DNA from 4 places in the Streptomyces sp. NPDC037290 genome. Region 1 is predicted to be linked to each of the others. Evidence: riboswitches for the same ligand, from Rfam matches in the RefSeq annotation. Region 1 holds a riboswitch; each other region holds the start of a gene.
What was found. Region 1 has a riboswitch for cyclic di-AMP ahead of ACZ7HQ_RS44225 (transglycosylase family protein). Riboswitches for the same ligand answer to the same signal wherever they lie in the genome.

Region 1 (4,445 bases):
GACCTTCCCTCGGGCTCTCCCGGCCACAGTGGATTCACCCTTGGTGTCCTGGACGACGGTTCCATTCCCACCTATCGCAGCGGCCGCGTCCTGATCGAGCGGAACTTCACTGATTGCCCGGACCGCCGCGCGGGCAACTGGCAGGGGCCGGCTCCCGAACGCCTGCCGCAACCTGCGGCTCTCCAACCGGCCTGCACCTGCGGCTGGCGAGGCTGCTCACTCCCCTACGACCCCGATGGCGGAACGATCACCTCAGGCGCGCTCACCCGCCACGATGGCCAAGGCCTCGAGGCCCTCGGTGAATGGATGGCACACGCGAAAGCCGCCGAACACGCCGTGTCCCCGGTAGTCCCCGACTGCTACCGCTCCCGGATCGGCGAGCTTGGCGAAACCCTCGGAGAGTTGGCGGACGAGCGCCCCCGCGCAGCCCTCACCCTGATCCGCCAACTGCGCGAGCTCGCCGACCATCTTGAACCACTCGCCGTTGCCCGGGCTTTGGCATACGGCGTGGTGTGCGAGGACATCGGCGCCGACCTCGGCCAGAACAAGCAGGCCGCCCGCCAACGACGATGAAGATACTTCATTCCGTGCGGCCAACAATTGTTTTGGTCAAGAAAATGGCCCGGTCCGAGTCGACAGTGCGTGGATCGGGCAGTGGGCGGATTCAACTGGTCATCGCAGCACCTCGATCTTGGAGGTGTTGATGGGCAGGCCAGCGGGATGGATGAAGGCGCCGACGGGCAGGGCGCCGATGAAGTCGCCTGGGAAACCGTCGCTTCGCCGAGATGCAGAACGGTTGTTCTGGCGGGAGATCGCACCAAAGGGCTGACCAGCGAGGAACGCGAAGAAATCGCCTTGATGACAGCCCAGCAAGCTGGGGTTCGTGAGATCACTCGCCGGCTCGGTCGTGACCCGGCGACCATCTCCCGGGAGTTGCCAAGAGCGGCTCTCCGGCCAGGTCCACCGACCTGAGGGGACGCCAGTGCCAGGACCTCAGGCCGCAGCCTGGAAGGGCCGTAACAAGCCGCGACGAGAAGACCGCAGGTGGGCCCCGGCTTGGAGCCCGGAGTAGATCTCGAACCGGCTGAAGTTCGACTTCCCCGAATCCGGTTCACCATGCTGCTGCAACCGCCCCGATGGGACGGCTACGGTGTCGAGCCACGGGCCAGGAATGGCCCGGCCGTGGCGCCGAGGCCGTGAACGACGCGATCGCCACCACGATCACCACGCTGCCCGAGCAACTGCGCCGCTCGCTGATCTGGGACGGCGGCAAGGAGCTGGGCCAGCACACCCAACTGAGCGTCGGCACCGGGCTGGAGGGGTACTTCGCCGACCCGCGCAGCCCCTGCAACGGGGCACCAACGAGAACACGAATGGCCTCTTGCGCCAGTACTTTCCCAAAGGAACAGACGTGCCGCGATGGGACGCCGACGAGCTGTTGCTCACGCTCTCAACAGCAGACCCCGGAAAACGCTCGGTTTGAAGACGCCTGCTGAAGCCCGTGTTCCCACACATCAGAGTGAAGGCTCACTTAATGCTGTGAGAGATAGATCTCAGAAGCCCTGATCGTTTTTGGCGTTCCGGGAATTGCGTGTTTACGGTCGTGACTGCTCACCATCGTGAGCCTCGGCTGCCGCAACGCCGAATCCTGCCAGCGGTTGCCCGGGAACAGTCGTCGCGTCAAGCGCCGTGGGCAGGAGCGGGAGACCCAAGGTAAGTGCCGGACCTGGCGGTTGACGCCGGTACCGGCTGGGGGTGAAGCCGCACCTCGCGAGAGCGAGTGCGCGGCCGGGCAACTCAACCGGCCCGAACCCGGCAGCTCACTTCGCAGGCGTCGGTGAGGGGATCGATCCATGCTGTTATCCGGCAAGGGCAAGCGCCGCCGTCCGTCCAAGGCCATCCGCGTCATCGCTCTCGTCGGCGTGACCGGCGCCGCCGTCGCCGCCCCGCTGATGGCGGCCGGCAACGCCTCCGCCGCCACCGCCTCCGAGTGGGACGCCGTTGCCCAGTGCGAGTCCGGCGGCAACTGGTCCATCAACACCGGCAACGGCTTCTACGGCGGCCTGCAATTCACCAACTCCACCTGGGTCGCGTACGGCGGTACCGCCTACGCCGCGCGTGCCGACCTCGCCAGCGAGGCGCAGCAGATAGCCGTCGCCGAGAAGGTCCTCGCGGGCCAGGGCAAGGGTGCCTGGCCGGTCTGCGGGACAGGTCTGTCGAGCACCTCGTACTCCGTCGGCTCCGCGTCGGCAGAAACCAGCGCCCGCGAGAACACTGACACCGGTTCCGGAGAAACCAGCGCCCGCGAGAGCACTCGTGCCGGTTCCGACGAGAGCACTGGTACCCATTCCGGCGAAGGCGCGAGCACAGGCTCCAGCGCCACCACCCGCTCCACGGACCAGCGGGTCACCTCTCACGGTTCGGGCGAGTACAAGGTCGTCAAGGGCGACACGCTCAGCTCCATCGCCGTCAAGCACCGCGTGGCCGGCGGCTGGAAGGAACTGTTCGAGCTGAACAAGGGCATCGTCGCGGACGCGAACCTCATCTTCCCGGGTCAGCAGCTCCGACTGGGCAAGTAGGCCAACGCCGGGTCTTCGCCCTGCCATGACGTTCGGTGGGTGGTGCTGTAGCTCATCCACCGGGGCGTCAGCTCCCCGAGGGGCCGGTTCGGCTGTGTTAGCCTAGAAGACTGAAGAATGTCCGAAATATTCGTTTCATGGAGCATGGCGCCGGGTCGACACGCGAGAGTCCGGTGTCGCGCCACACTGCAACAACGCCATTGAGCGAGCCCTTCGAGATCTGACAGCCGGACCGCGCGCAGAGACTGCTCGACTCCGGCACCTCCTTGTGGGCAGGGCGCGTCATGCGGATGCCTCGCGGATCACACGACACAGATGCACCGCCTCCGAGATCCGCAAGGGGGAAAGATGAGTTTTTCTCGTTCCGCTCTCACCATCGCCGCATTAGCCGCCTTATCGCTGGGGACCACAGGCGCCCTGACGCCCGCCTCCGCCGCTGCCACCACCACACCGCAGAAGGTTTGTGGCGGGAAGGGGTACAAGACCGTGAATTCTGCTCCCGTCGGCTCGCTCGGCACCGTCTATCTGACGTACAACTCCTCGAACGGCAAGAACTGCGTCGCGACCATCCGCAACAAGGCGGGCGCCGCGCTGGCCATGTCCGCGTGGGTCTACGTCACCGACACCGACAAGGGCGCCCAGGACTACGGTCGGTACACGCTGTTCGCGGGGCCGGCCGGCGTCCACGGCGAGGGCCATTGCGTCGACTGGGGTGGCAACATCGACAAGGTGTTCGTCCAGGTGACCGGCTCCAACTGCTCCGCGCTGAAGGAACACCGGGTCACCTTCACCCGTTGACCTGCCCCTCCATGTCCGGCCGCCGCATCGGTCCCTACGTCAGCGCCGGACAACAGCGCGCCCGGTCATCCCTCTGCATGTTCAGCCACGTAACTGTGGCGCGGTCACGGCAGGCCGGCGATGGAAACACCGCTGAGAACGGACCAGGTTTCAACACGTTCACGCCCCCAGCGGCTGAACTGCCTTCCGCCGTTGACCACGCGGCCGGTCTACTGATCGTGCCCCGTCTGCATCACAGGGGTGCGTGGGCGGGGCATCGGTCGGGGTGGACAGTCAGACGCAAGGGCCCACCCCGACTTCCCTGCGCAACGAAGGGCTCCGGTACGTCGTCTTTCGACGCTCTCCTGCTGACTGTGAGACAGGGCATTCGAAAGGGATGGGGCTTTCGATCGCTCGGTACGGTGGAGGCAGATATGACCAGGAGGCACCTACGTGAGACAGCAGCCGATGCCCAGGACAGACGCGGCAAGGGCGTCGGCGCAGTTCTTTCCGTGGCGGGGATGATGTTCGATCCTCTTGCCGTCGATGGCACGAGGCAAGCCACGCTGCCAGGACAAGCGCCGGCGATCTGCCTCGCGGGTTGTGACGAGGACCCGTCGGAGACCAACATTGTTCGCGGTATCGACTGAATATCGGCCTCGGCAGCCTGCGGGACTCGCAGGGCGGGGAAGCCCGGCCAAGGCCCCTTGCGGAGAGCGTTGACCGGCATTGCACCTTCTCACCGGCGGCGCCCTGCTCATCTTCCCGTGCGCGGGCCCCTGGTCGGATCATGCCCGGACGATGGTGGGGCGCGTTCCGCAGCGCAGGCGCGTCCGCACCGCATGCCGTCGGGGTCGCCGGACGTTCGGCCGGAAACCGAGTCCGGCGATCCCGTTCGGGCGTGGGAACCCTGTCGGTCAGTCACGGCTGGCAACCGACAATTGCACCAGGCCGATCTGGCACTGCCTGAACGACTCGTGCCCTCGTCCGCGGTCGTTGAGCCCACCAATGCCGGCAGACGGGTGCGGGTTCGTGCGGCATGCTTTTGCCTCGGCGGGCCGCACCAGCGGCACCCGACGGCGTGGAGGA
Region 2 (4,445 bases), on a different contig from region 1:
GCTCGGTGCCGTCGACGGTGACCGACGTGGTGTCGTCCACCGACTTCAGCGCCTCGTCGGCGAAGTCCTTGGGCGTGGCCGGGGGCTCGGCCCGGTGGTCCTTGCCAGAGTCGGCCGAGGTGCCGTGGGAGACCTCGTTGCTCTTGCTGTCGTAGCCCCACACGTCCTTGCCGTTGTGGATGAGGCTGTACTCGGAGCCGCTCTCCAGCAGCGACAGCTTCTGCCTCTGCGGGCCGTCCGCGGCGACGCGCAGCGTGTGCGTGCCGGAGACCAGCGAGGTGAGCTTGGACTGCGGGTCGGCGGAGGAGTCGCCGGAGCCCTTGGCGGCGCCCGAGGCCAGGCTGTTCTCCAGGCCGCCGAGGTTGGGCAGGCCGAGGTCGGTGCTGATCCGCACGGTGCCGGACAGCTGCTGCACGTTCGACTTGGCGATCTTCTCGATGAGTTGCTGTGCGGTGATCCTGGGCAGGTCGGGGTCACCGGAGGCGGCGAGCGCCGGGACCAGCCCGATCGTGGCCGCCGCCACCCCCACCACCGCGACCGGGACCGCGTAGCGGGCGGCCTTGCGGCGTCCGGCGCGCGGATCCTCGTCCCGCACGGCGTCCACTGCGTCGTCGGTTTCGTACGGTGCCATGTGTGCCTTACCTCCGTCGTCGGCGGCGGCTGTCCTCACGCTGGTCCACCAGTGCCGCCATTCTCACCCGAATCGGTGAGGAGTGGTGATGTCCGTGGTGTCCATCTCACCAAATCGGCCATGAGGAAGCGTCAGACCTCGGAGCCAACTCCGTGTACGCCTGCGGTATGACACGTAGGGGCATCGACTCCCCCAACCCGTAGGGGTCTCACCGGAACGGAGGGACCCGTACGGGGGCATGGGCCGCCCACCGGTCGGTGCCGGGCCGCCGTACGGGGGCATCCGCATCCGACCGCGCCGTACCGGGCGGCCGTACGAGGGCATGCCGTCACACAGGGACGTTCCGGGCCGCCGCACAAGGGCATGCCGTCACGCCGGGCCGTACGCGTCGCACAGGGGCCGTACGGCCGGTCGTGCCGTACGGCGTGGCGCACGGAGGGCGGCGGGCGGCGGGGGTCAGCCGGCTCGGTGCACCACCGCGTCGCACAGCTCCAGCAGCGCCGCCTTGGCGTCGCACTCCCGCAGGGGGGCCAGCGCGGCGCGGGCCTCCTCCGTGTACCGGACGGTGTCGCGGCGGGCCTGCTCCAGCGCGGGGTGGGCGCGCAGCGCGGTCAGCGCCTCGGTGTGCCGGGCGTCGTCGCTGAGGTCGGAGTCCAGCAGCTCGCACAGCGCGATGTCCTCGGGCAGGCCGAGGCGGGCGGCGCGCTCGCGCAGCCGGAGTACGGGCAGCGTGGGGATGCCCTCCCGCAGGTCGGTGCCCGGGGTCTTGCCGGACTCGTGCGAGTCGGAGGCGATGTCCAGGACGTCGTCGGCGAGCTGGAAGGCCACGCCGAGCCGCTCGCCGTACTGGGTGAGCACGTCGACGACCGTCTCGTCGGCGCCGGACATCATCGCGCCGAACCGGCACGACACCGCCACCAGCGAGCCCGTCTTGCCGCCGAGCACGTCCAGGTAGTGCTCGACCGGATCGCGGCCGTCCGAGGGGCCGGCGGTCTCCAGGATCTGGCCCGTGACCAGCCGCTCGAACGCGAGGGCCTGCACCCGGACCGCTTCGGGTCCGAGGTCGGCGAGGATCTGGGAGGCCCGGGCGAAGAGGAAGTCGCCGGTGAGGACGGCGACCGAGTTGCCCCAGCGGGTGTTGGCGCTGTCCACGCCGCGCCGTACGGCCGCCTCGTCCATGACGTCGTCGTGGTACAGCGTGGCCAGGTGGGTCAGCTCCACGACCACGGCCGACGGCACGATGCCCGGCGCGTAGGGGTCGCCGAACTGGGCCGCGAGCATCACGAGCAGCGGCCGGAACCGCTTCCCGCCGGCTCGCACGAGGTGCTGCGCGGCCTCCGTGATGAACGGGACCTCGCTCTTGGTGGCCTCGAGCAAGCCTTCCTCGACAGCCGCCAATCCGGCCTGGACATCGGCTTCCAGAGCCTGGTCCCGCACGCTCAGCCCGAACGGCCCGACGACGGTCACGAGGGTCTCCTGTCTGCTGGTGCCTGCTGGCGATTACACGGTTTGTCGATAGGTCGCTGCCATCACTCAAGTCAGCGTATCCGGTCCTCTTTCGATCACCGATAGCGCCCACCGGTCCAGCCCGGGCGGTATCAGATCATGACCGGTATGTTTTTGATCAAGTCATAAGAATGAATATTTATCGACTTAACAGGACCTCGCCCGATTTGTCGCGAAGCGAGAGGCGAGCGGAGTAACGCCGCACCCCGCTGCCGACACTCCCTTCGCCACCTCCACCCGCACAGCCACGCCACTACGAGAACGACCGGCACCGCGCCACCGGTTCCACCGCTCGACCGATCCACCCGAATCCCCCATGTCCGATTTAAAGCACTTTGCTATTTCGTGAGTTGGGTCACGGACGCCCACCGACACCCTCACCCCCACCAACCACCCTTCTCCCTTTGCACCACTGGGAGTTGAGCATTGGCAACCGCAAAGGATCAAGTACCTCATAGGGCATGGATCAAGGTCAAATAGGACGTTGTGTGAATCCGGTACTTGTTCCCGACATGTGCTCTCGCATACGTTCCGGGCCGTCGGGCGGACGCCGAATCCTGCCACCGCCCGCATAACCATCCACGGACTCATTCGCACGGCAGGAGCGGGGGACCCAGGTAAGCGCCGGACCGGACGGCACAGTCGACCGGAACGGCTAGGGGTTAAGTCGTGTCTTCCCGGACACGGCCGGGCACCTCCCCGCCCGAACCCGACAGCTCACCTCGCAGGCGTTGGAGAGGAACTTCCCCATGCCTGCTGCCGCTCAGCCCCGCCGCACCCGGAACAACCGCCTCATCCGCGTCCTCACCGCCGCCGGCACCGGTGCCGCCGTCCTCGCCCTGCCGCTCATCGGCGCCACCAGCGCCTCCGCGGCGACCCCGACCGCCACCACGGTGTCCACGACCCCCGCCGGGTACCCGAACAACCTCGACGGCTGGATCCGCGAGTCGCTCGCGATCATGGCGCAGAAGGGCATCCCGGGCACCTACAACGGCATCTACCGCAACGTCATGCGGGAGTCCTCCGGCAACCCGGCCGCCATCAACCTCTGGGACTCCAACGCCGCCAAGGGCATCCCGTCCAAGGGCCTGCTCCAGGTGATCGACCCGACGTTCAACGCGTACCACGTGGCCGGAACCTCCTTCAACATCTACGACCCGGTCGCCAACATCACCGCCGCCTGCAACTACGCGCACGCGCGGTACGGGTCGATCGACAACGTCTTCAGCGCGTACTGACAGCCGGCGGACCGGCGGACCACGTAGCGACGGACTTCCGACCGACGGCCCGAGGACCGGCTTGGCACCGGCCGCTCGGCACGCGCCCGCACCTGACGGACGGGGGCGTGCCGGGCGGCCGCCGTGCCTCCACCGGGCCTGCTCGGCCGGCCGCGTACTGATGTGCCGGTCAGTCGGTCGGAAACAGTCTTTCGAGGACGACGGCGATGCCGTCGTCCTCGTTCGACCGGGTGATCTCGTCGGCCACCGCCTTGAGTTCGGGATGCGCGTTGGCCATGGCCACGCCGCGCCCGGCCCAGTCGAACATCGGGATGTCGTTGGGCATGTCCCCGAACGCCAGGGCCCTTTCCGCGGCGATCCCGAGCCACTCGGCGGCCAGCGCGAGACCGGTCGCCTTGGTCACCCCGGACGGCTGCAGCTCCACGGTTCCCGGCCCCGCCATGGTGACCGTCGCCAGCGAGCCCACCACCGCGCGCGCGATGCCCGCCAACTCGTCGTCGGACAGGTCGGCATGGCGCAACAGCACCTTGCTGATCGGCTCGCACCACAGGTCGTCGCGCCGGCGGACCCGCATCGCGGGCAGGGTCGGGTGCGGCATCAGATAGCCCGGCTCGATGAGCGTGAGCCCGTCCACCCCGTCCTGGTCGACGGCCGCGTAGACCTGCCCCACCTCGGCCTCGATCTTGCCGAGCGCGGTCTCGGCCAGTTCCCGGTCCAGCCGGACCGACCACAGCAGACGGCCGGATTCGGCGTCGTAGACCTGAGCGCCCTGTGCGCACACCGCGAGCCCCGTGCAGCCGAGGTGCTCGAGCAGGGGCCGTACCCGCGGGGCCGGGCGGCCCGTCACCACCAGGTGCCGGGCACCGGCCCGCGCCACCCGCGCGAGCGCGGCGAGTGACCGGTCTGAGACCGTGTCGTCGCCGCGCAGCAGCGTTCCGTCCAGGTCGGTGGCGATCAGTGCGTACGCGGGGGAGGCTGCCATGATCAGAGAATACGGATACCGCGCTTCGCCGACTCATCTTGTCGTCCTGCGTACTTGCGTACTGGTCAGCCCCAAGTGGTGCCCGTCG
Region 3 (4,445 bases), on a different contig from region 1:
CGTCGCTGTGGCCCCGCCTGGCCCGCTCCTGGCCGATCCTGACCAGTCCGCGCAGCACCTTCAGGTGGGCCTCCGTGCGCCGCTGGGCGGCCCGCGCGGCCCCGAGCGGCTCCAGGAGCATGCGCATCTCCAGCAGGTCGGCCGCCTCCTGCTCGGTCGGCTCGGCCACGCACGCGCCCGCGTGCCGGCGGGTCAGCACGAAGCCCTCCGCCTCCAGGGTGCGCAGGGCCTCACGGACCGGGACGCGCGAGACGCCGTAGCGGCGGGCCAGGACTTCCTCGGTGAGGCGGCCGCCGCGTTCGTAGACACCGGCGACGATGTCGTCCCGGATCGCCGTACACACCGAGTGCGCCGGAATACGCATGACCGACCTCCGCCTTAATCCCCGTGAAACGTCGACGATGGACGCGTGTTCCGGTGACTCTATTCCAATACGGCGGAAATTCCGACGGCAGGCCGGAATCCATGGATATTTTTTGGTCAGCGACTCCGGCGGACGCCCCAGAAAACGGCGAAAGCCCCGGCCGGTGCGGGCCGGGGCTTGTCAGGAAGAGGGACAGGGTGTCAGACGTCCACGCCGTGCTTGCGCAGATACGCGACGGGGTCCACGTCCGATCCGTAGTCGGGGGTCGTACGGGCCTCGAAGTGGAGGTGCGGGCCGGTGACGTTGCCGGTCGCGCCGGACAGGCCGATCTGCTGGCCCGGGGTGACCCGCTGGCCGGCCGTCACCCCGATCGACGACAGGTGGCCGTACTGGGTGTACATGCCGTCGGCCATCCGGATCACGATCTGGTTGCCGTACGCGCCGCCCCAGCCGGTGGAGACGACGGTGCCGGAGCCGGCCGCGTGGACGGGCGTGCCGCTGGCCGCGTGGAAGTCGATGCCGGTGTGCGAGCCGGAGGACCACAGGGAGCTGCTGGCCTTGTAGGCCGTGGAGACGTAGGAGTCCGCGATCGGGGCGACGAAGGCGTTCAGACGCCTGCGCTCGGCCTCGCGGGCGGCGCGCACCTTGGCCTCGTGGAGCTCCTGGGCCCTCTTGGCCGCGGCCTGCTCGGCCGCCTTCTGCTCGGCGACCTGCCGCTGCGCGGCGGCCTGCGCGTCGATCTGCTCGGCGATGTCGTCGCCTACGGTGACCACCGGGGTGAGGCCGGTCTGCTCGGCGGTGCGCTCGGCGGCGAGCGCCGGGGACGCGGCGAGGGTGCCGATGACGCCGGTGGTGGTGAGGGCCGCGATACCGGCCGCCTGAGCGGTGGTGCGCTTGACCCGGCCGGGCTTGCGGTGCTTCCCGGTGGCGCACATGAACGCCATGGAGTGGCTGGTCCTTTCCTTCCCTCTCGCCTACCGGGTTAGCTGACGGGTTCGGAGCAGGAAGGTCTCCTACGGACCCCCTCGCTGACGCGCGGGCGCCCGATTCACCCCAGGGACTGCATGGGTCCCCGGCTCCCCTGGCTCGCGCCGTACGGGGACTCGGCGATGGCTGTCCGGTGCCGCGGGTGCGGCGCACTGCCTGACGAACAGCCCGGACGACGCTACGAAAGCCCGCTTTCGAATCCCAAACGGATCCCGGCTTTTGTAGCGCATCCCACAGGGCAGACAGGCAACCTCCGCCCCAAATCGGGCATCTGGGGAAGGGAGTGGAACAACAGGGGCCCTGACGGCCTGTCGGTCGTCAGGGCCCCACGCACGCGTGCGGCCGCTCGGTCGGCGCCGGCCGCTGCGACGGTGCCGTCTACTCGGCCGCCACCACGGTCACTTCACCGATGCCGAGCGCCTCGACGGGCGCCTTGATCTGGGAGGCGTCACCTACGAGGACGGTCACCAGGCGGTCCCCCGGGAAGGCGTTCACGACGGCCGCCGTGGCCTCCACCGTGCCCGTCGCCGCCAGCTGCTGGTACAGCGTCGCCTGGAAGTCGTCGGGCAGGTGCTGTTCGACCTGGTCGGCCAGGGTGCTCGCGACGGCCGCCGCGGTCTCGTACTTCAGCGGCGCCACCCCGACGAGGTTCTGCACGGCCACGTCCCGCTCGGCGTCGGTCAGGCCCTCCGCGGCGAGGGTGCGCAGCACCTTCCACAGGTCCTCCAGGGCGGGACCGGTGTTGGGGGTGTCCACGGAGCCGCTGATGGCGAGCATCGAGACGCCCGAGCCGTCCGGCGCGGACCTGAGCACCTGCCCGAACGCCCGCACGCCGTAGGTGTAGCCCTTCTCCTCGCGCAGGACGCGGTCCAGGCGGGAGGTGAGGGTGCCGCCGAGGCAGTAGGTGCCGAGCACCTGGGCGGGCCACACGCGGTCGTGCCGGTCGCGGCCCACGCGGCCGATGAGCAGCTGCGTCTGGACGGCGCCGGGCCGGTCCACGATGACCACGCGGCCGGTGTCGTCCGCGGTCACCGGCGGCACGGGCCGCGGCTCGCCCGGGGTGCCCGTCCAGGCGCCCAGGGTGTCGCCGAGCAGCGCGTCCAGGTCGATCCCGGTGAGGTCGCCGACCACGACCGCCGTGGCCGTGGCGGGGCGGACGTGACGGTCGTAGAAGGCGCGTACGGCGGCGGCGTCGATCTTCTCGACGGTCTCCTCGGTGCCCTGCCGCGGACGCGACATGCGCGAGGTCGCCGGGAACAGCTCCTTGGACAGTTCCTTGGCGGCCCGGCGGGAGGGGTTGGCCAGCTCGTGCGGGATCTCGTCCAGGCGGTTGCGGACCAGGCGTTCGACCTCGCTCTCGGCGAAGGCGGGCGCGCGCAGGGCGTCGGCGAGCAGGCCGAGGCCCTTGCCCAGGCGGGAGGCCGGGACCTCCAGGCTGAGCCGGACGCCGGGGTGGTCGGCGTGCGCGTCCAGGGTGGCGCCCGCGCGCTCCAGCTCGGCGGCGAACTCCTCGGCGGAGTGCTTGTCGGTGCCCTCGGAGAACGCCCGCGCCATGATCGTGGCGACGCCGTCCAGGCCGGCCGGCTCGGCGTCCAGGGGGGCGTCGAGCAGGACCTCGACGGCGACGACCTGCTGGCCGGGGCGGTGGCAGCGCAGCACGGTCAGGCCGTTGTCGAGCGCGGCGCGCTCGGGGGCCGGGAAGGCCCAGGGCCTGGCCTCGCCGGGCTGCGGCTGGGGGTGGAAGTCCATGGTGGCGAGCTCGGTCACTTGGCCGTCTCCTCGTTCTCGTTACCGGCCTCTACGGTCGCTTCCTGCTCGGGGTCCTCGGGGACGTCGGCGTCCGGGGCCTGCTCCGGGGACTTCGGCTCGTAGACCAGGACCGCGCGGTTGTCGGGGCGCAGACGGGCCTTGGCGACCTCCTGGACCTCCTCGGGGGTCACCGCCAGCACGCGCTTCACGGCGGTCAGGGCGAGCTGCGGGTCGCCGAACAGGACGGCGAACCGGCACAGTTCGTCCGCGCGGCCGGCGACCGTGCCGAGCCGGTCCAGCCACTCGCGCTCCAACTGGGCCTGGGCCCGCTCCATTTCCTCGGGCGTGGGGCCCTCCTCGGCGAACCGGGCCAGCTCCTCGTCGATGGCGGCCTCGATGACCGGCACCTCGACGTCACCGGAGGCCTTCACGTCCAGCCAGCCCATCGAGGGCGCGCCGGCGAGGCGCAGCAGGCCGAAGCCGGCCGCGACGGCCGTACGGTCGCGGCGCACCAGCCGGTTGTACAGGCGGGACGACTCGCCGCCGCCGAGGACGGTCAGGGCGAGGTCGGCCGCGTCGCACGCGCGTGTGCCGTCGTGCGGCAGCCGGTAGGCGGCCATCAGGGCACGCGCCGGGACCTCCTCCACGACGATCTCGCGCTTCTGCTCGCCGATGACCTCCGGCAGGGCGCCGTCACGGGGGGCGGGCTTGCCGTCGTGGGACGGGATGGACCCGAAGTACTTCTCGATCCAGGCGAGGGTCTGCCGGGGGTCGATGTCGCCGACCACGGAGAGCACCGCGTTGTTCGGCGCGTAGTAGGTGCGGAAGAACCGGCGGGCGTCCTCGAGAGTGGCCGCGTCCAGGTCCGCCATCGAGCCGATCGGCGTGTGGTGGTAGGGGTGGCCCTCCGGGTACGACAGGCCGGTCAGCTTCTCGAAGGCGGTGCCGTAGGGCACGTTGTCGTAGCGCTGGCGGCGCTCGTTCTTGACGACGTCCCGCTGGTTCTCCATGGACTCGTCGTCCAGGGCGGCCAGCAGCGAGCCCATGCGGTCGGCCTCCAGCCAGAGGGCGAGCTCCAGCTGGTGCGCGGGCATGGTCTCGAAGTAGTTGGTGCGCTCGAAGCTGGTGGTGCCGTTGAGCGAGCCGCCCGCGCCCTGCACCAGCTCGAAGTGACCGTTGCCCTTGACCTGTGCCGAACCCTGGAACATCAAGTGCTCGAAAAGGTGAGCCAGGCCGGTACGTCCCTTGACTTCGTGGCGGGAGCCGACGTCGTACCAGAGGCAGACCGCCGCCACCGGGGTCAGGTGGTCCTCGGAAAGCACCACCCGCAGACCGTTGGCCAGAC
Region 4 (4,445 bases), on a different contig from region 1:
CGCCGGATCGCTCAGCGGCAGGTTCACGTTCCGCACGCCGGGCAGCTCGACGTCCGGGCCCTCCAGCTTCTGGTCGGCCGCGTTGCGGAAGTCGAAGACCGTGTGCAGACCCAGCGAGGCGAGGAAGGCCGCGTCGTCCTCGGTCGCGTGCGCCAGGTGACCGCTGCGGAACAGCACCCCGTGCCGCACCCGCCGTCCGTCCACGGTCGGCAGCCCGCCCACATCACGGAAATTACGCACTCCGGCCAGCTCCGGCTCGGTCGACGGGACCTGCTGCGTCACGGGGGCTCCTCACGCTCCGATCCCGCCGTCGCGGCTCGTCGGCGGGCGCTCAGTCGACCATACGACATCGGTTTCCTCGGGCAAGGAGTTGTCCACAGGCATTGTCACCGGCGCCCGCACGGCCCGATGATGTTGGCACGTGAGCGGATCTGTTGACACCTGTGAGGTCTTACGTGGTGGACATCGCCGAAGACGGTCGTACCTGGCTCCTCTCGGGGCCCACCAGCAGTTACGCCCTGCACCTCACCGACGCGGACGAGCTGCTCCACCTGCACTGGGGGCCCCGGATCGCCCTCGCGGACGCGCAGGCCCTGGCCGAGGACCCCCTGCCCGGCTACTGGCCCTTCGAGTCCCCGCTCGACGGCCGCGAGGAGTATCCCGTCGAGGGCGGCCCCCGGTTCGCCCGCCCCGCCCTGTCGGTGCGCACCGCCGAGCGCCGCGGCACGGAGTGGACCTTCCGGGCGTACGAGGTGGACGGGACGGCGGATGACGAGCTGAGGCTGCGCTTCGACGACGCCGGCCTCGCCGTCACCCTGCACTACCGCATGCGCGGCGATGTCGTGGAGCGCTGGGGGACCGTGGACAACGGCGGGGACGCGCGCGTGGAGCTGCTGCGGGCCGATGCGGCCACCTGGACCCTGCCCGACCGCGAGGGCTGGCGGCTGTCCCAGCTGCACGGCCGCTGGGCCGCCGAGTCCCGCCTCGCCACCGCCCCTCTCACCTACGGCGAGAAGGTCATCGGCAGCCGTCGCGGCCACACCGGCCACCAGCACCTGCCCTGGGTCGCGCTGGACACCGACGCCACCGAGGAGCGCGGCGAGGTCTACGGCTGTGCGCTCGGCTGGTCCGGCTCCTGGCGGATCGCGGTCGCCCGGCTCCCGGACGCGCGCGTGCAGATCACCGGTGGCGCCGGCTACGACGACTCGGGCCTGCTGCTCCTCCAGCCGGGGGAGTCGTACACCACCCCGGTCTTCGCGGGCCTGTGGAGCGACGGCGGATTCGGCGGGGCGAGCCGCGCCTGGCACACCTACCAGCGCACGTACGTCATCCCGGACGCCGGGCGGAACCGCCCGGTCCTCTTCAACTCGTGGGAGGCGACGAACTTCGACATCTCCGAGGAGCAGCAGCTCGCGCTCGCCCGCAGGGCCGCCCGGATCGGTGTGGAGCTGTTCGTCGTGGACGACGGCTGGTTCGGCGCCCGCACCAGCGATCGTGCCGGCCTCGGCGACTGGACCCCCAACCCCGCCCGCTTCCCGCAGGGCCTGAAGCCCCTCGCCGACCAGGTGCACGGCCTCGGGATGCAGTTCGGCATCTGGGTCGAGCCCGAGATGACCAACCCGGACAGCGACCTGTACCGCGCCCATCCCGACTGGGTGCAGTACCAAACGGGTCGTAAGCGGACGGAACTACGCAACCAGCTCGTCCTCAACCTCGCCCGAGAGGACGTCCAGGAGTACCTCTGGCAGCGGCTGGACGCCCTGCTCTCCAGCGCACCGATCGACTACGTGAAGTGGGACTTCAACCGCTGCTTCACTGACGCCGGCTGGCCCGGCGAGCCGTATCCGCAGCGCCTGTGGGTGGACCACGTCCGCGCCTTCTACGCCCTGCTGGACCGGCTGCGCGCGGCCCATCCCTCCGTCGCCTTCGAGTCCTGCTCCGGCGGGGGCGGCCGGATCGACCTCGGGGTCATGAGCCGCACCGACCAGGTGTGGACCTCCGACAACACCGACCCGCTGGACCGGCTCGCGATCCAGCACGGCTTCAGTCAGATCCACCCCGCCCGGGTCATGGCCGCCTGGGTCACCGACAGCCCGAACACCCAGCTCAACGGCCGGGTCAGCTCCCTGCGGTTCCGCTTCGTCAGCGCCATGGCGGGCGTTCTCGGAGTCGGCGGAGACCTCACCGAGTGGAGCGATCAGGAGCTGGCCGAGGCCCGGCGGTGGGTCGATCTCTACAAGGAGATCCGCCCGGTCGTCCAGCAGGGCGAGTTGTACCGGCTGCGGCCGCCGGCGGGCGGTCTGAGTGCCGTGCAGTACGTCCTGGACGAGGAGGCGGTGGTCGTCGCCTGGCTCCAGGCGCAGAGCTACGGCGAGCCGGTCCCGGCGCTGCGCCTGCGCGGACTCGACCCGACGGCGTCGTACGAATGTCGCGAAACAGGCAAAGTGCACCGGGGTGCCGTACTCCTGCACCACGGACTGCGAACCGGGCTCAAGGGTGACCTGGATGCAACGGTCATCCGGCTGCGTCGCATCTGAGATTTCTGTCCTAATTGGCATATTAATCCCAACTCGTTGCGACATAAGGAATCATGGCCGGGTGTGCGTGAGGAGCGTCATATTCGTGACCGTGCGTCGCGCGTCATGTTCACGTAATTCCCATGTGAAAAGGAAAAGGGGAAGGGTGCGGGAAGAGGGAATTCACGGAGGGTGACTTCATGTCCCGGATCCGATCTTCCGCCACGCGAACGGCGGGAACCGGCTGCTTGTTTCCCGCGTCCTGCTCGCTTACGTTCGCCACCGATCCGGGCGGAACGCCGAATCCTGCCGCCGCCCGGCGTCCCACACACTTGACCCGCGTTCGGCAGGAGCGGGGGACCCACCAGGTACGACTGCCTGTCCGGTCTCCGCGACAGGCTCGGGGTGAAGCCGTGATCGCACGGCCGGGCAACTCCAGCCCGAACCCGACAGCTCACCTCGCAGGCGCCGGAGAGGAATGCGCCATGCCTGGTAAGGGCAAGCACCGACGCCCCAAGTCCCCGCGTCTTTCCCGCTCGATCGCCGTCGCCGGAACCGGCGGCGCCGCCCTGGCCCTGCCGCTCATCGGAAACGCCGGGGCGCATGCCGCCACGCCCGCGCAGTCCCCTTCCGCACAGGCCGTGCAGTCCCCCGGGTCCCCTGTGTCTCCGGTGAAGCCGGCCGCTGCGCAGCCGAGTTCGGCGGTTCACACCTACACGGTGAAGTCCGGAGACTGCCTTTACACGATCGCCGACGAGCAGCGGGTCGACGGAGGCTGGCACCGCCTCTACGACGACAACCGCCAGGCCGTCGGCGGCGATCCGTCGCTGATCCACCCGGGCCTGAAGCTCGCCCTCGGCCGGCAGGCCGCACCGACCCGCACCGAGCCCGCTGCCCCGAGCCGGTCGTCGTCCGACTCGCACCCCTCCGCGTCCCAGGCGGCCCCGGCGACCCGGTCCTCCGGCACCGCCACCACGAAGACCGCCCCCACCGGCTTCACCCTCCCGGTCGCCGGCGCCACCATCGGCACCGGCTACCACGTGCCCGGCAGCATGTGGTCCAGCGGCCACCACACGGGCGTCGACTTCGTCGTCCCGACCGGCACCCCGGTCAAGGCCGTCGCCGCCGGCACGGTCGTCTCCGCCGGCTGGGGCGGCGCGTACGGCAACCAGGTCGTCCTCAGGCTCAACGACGGCCACTACGCGCAGTACGGGCACCTCTCCCGGCTCTCCGTCTCGGCCGGCCAGAGGGTGACCGAGGGGCAGCAGGTCGGCCTGTCGGGCGCCACCGGCAACGTCACCGGCCCGCACCTGCACTTCGAGATCCGTACGACCCCGGACTACGGCTCCGACATCGACCCGGTCGGCTACCTCCGTGAGCACGGCGTCGCCGTGATCTGACGCCGCCCACCACCGCGTATTCCTGGTTCGCAAACCATTTAAGGGTGTCTTATCTCACCGTTCGTCAACCCCTGCCTACGGTCGCGTAGGTCACATCCGACGGTGAATCATGGTCCGATGTGGCAGACGATTCGAAGAATGACAACAGATCAGTGATCGGGTCGTACGTGGCGGTGGGGGACAGCTTCACCGAGGGCGTCGGCGACCCCGGGCCCGACGGGGCGTATGTGGGCTGGGCCGACCGGTTCGCGGTACTCCTCGCCGACCGGCGGCCCGAGGGTGAGTTCAGGTACACGAATCTCGCGGTGCGCGGGAAGCTGCTCGACCAGATCGTGCAGGACCAGCTTCCCCAGGCCGTGGAACTCGCCCCGGACCTGGTCTCCTTCTGCGCGGGCGGCAATGACATCATCCGCCCCGGCACCGACCCGGACGAGGTGGCCGAGCGCTTCGAGCGCGCCGTGGCCCGGCTGACCGAGGCGGCCGGCACGGTGATGGTGACGACCGGCTTCGACACCCGTGGTGTCCCCTT

Region 2: it holds a riboswitch for cyclic di-AMP, as region 1 does, so the genes downstream of both, ACZ7HQ_RS43120 (transglycosylase SLT domain-containing protein) here and ACZ7HQ_RS44225 (transglycosylase family protein) in region 1, are expected to answer to the same signal.
Region 3: it holds a riboswitch for cyclic di-AMP, as region 1 does, so the genes downstream of both, ACZ7HQ_RS06480 (M23 family metallopeptidase) here and ACZ7HQ_RS44225 (transglycosylase family protein) in region 1, are expected to answer to the same signal.
Region 4: it holds a riboswitch for cyclic di-AMP, as region 1 does, so the genes downstream of both, ACZ7HQ_RS32165 (M23 family metallopeptidase) here and ACZ7HQ_RS44225 (transglycosylase family protein) in region 1, are expected to answer to the same signal.

What each region holds. Positions count from the first base shown of each region.
Region 1 is NZ_JBVJVZ010000067.1:2,540-6,984, forward strand. It holds gene ACZ7HQ_RS44215 (hypothetical protein) at 1-573, shown strand, start outside; partial or broken gene ACZ7HQ_RS44220 (IS30 family transposase) at 725-1,566, shown strand; cyclic di-AMP (ydaO/yuaA leader) riboswitch at 1,709-1,849, shown strand; gene ACZ7HQ_RS44225 (transglycosylase family protein) at 1,854-2,579, shown strand; gene ACZ7HQ_RS44230 (spore-associated protein) at 2,928-3,377, shown strand; gene ACZ7HQ_RS44235 (hypothetical protein) at 3,791-4,006, shown strand.
Region 2 is NZ_JBVJVZ010000048.1:8,163-12,607, forward strand. It holds gene ACZ7HQ_RS43110 (LolA family protein) at 1-631, opposite strand, end outside; gene ACZ7HQ_RS43115 (polyprenyl synthetase family protein) at 1,088-2,098, opposite strand; cyclic di-AMP (ydaO/yuaA leader) riboswitch at 2,708-2,883, shown strand; gene ACZ7HQ_RS43120 (transglycosylase SLT domain-containing protein) at 2,887-3,375, shown strand; gene ACZ7HQ_RS43125 (HAD family hydrolase) at 3,545-4,357, opposite strand; gene ACZ7HQ_RS43130 (carboxymuconolactone decarboxylase family protein) at 4,423-4,445, opposite strand, start outside.
Region 3 is NZ_JBVJVZ010000002.1:162,558-167,002, reverse strand. It holds gene ACZ7HQ_RS06485 (GntR family transcriptional regulator) at 1-364, opposite strand, end outside; gene ACZ7HQ_RS06480 (M23 family metallopeptidase) at 565-1,308, opposite strand; cyclic di-AMP (ydaO/yuaA leader) riboswitch at 1,321-1,483, opposite strand; gene ACZ7HQ_RS06475 (M16 family metallopeptidase) at 1,730-3,118, opposite strand; gene ACZ7HQ_RS06470 (M16 family metallopeptidase) at 3,115-4,445, opposite strand, start outside.
Region 4 is NZ_JBVJVZ010000011.1:220,552-224,996, reverse strand. It holds gene ACZ7HQ_RS32175 (tyrosine-protein phosphatase) at 1-282, opposite strand, end outside; gene ACZ7HQ_RS32170 (alpha-galactosidase) at 456-2,537, shown strand; cyclic di-AMP (ydaO/yuaA leader) riboswitch at 2,842-2,997, shown strand; gene ACZ7HQ_RS32165 (M23 family metallopeptidase) at 3,002-3,916, shown strand; gene ACZ7HQ_RS32160 (SGNH/GDSL hydrolase family protein) at 4,069-4,445, shown strand, end outside.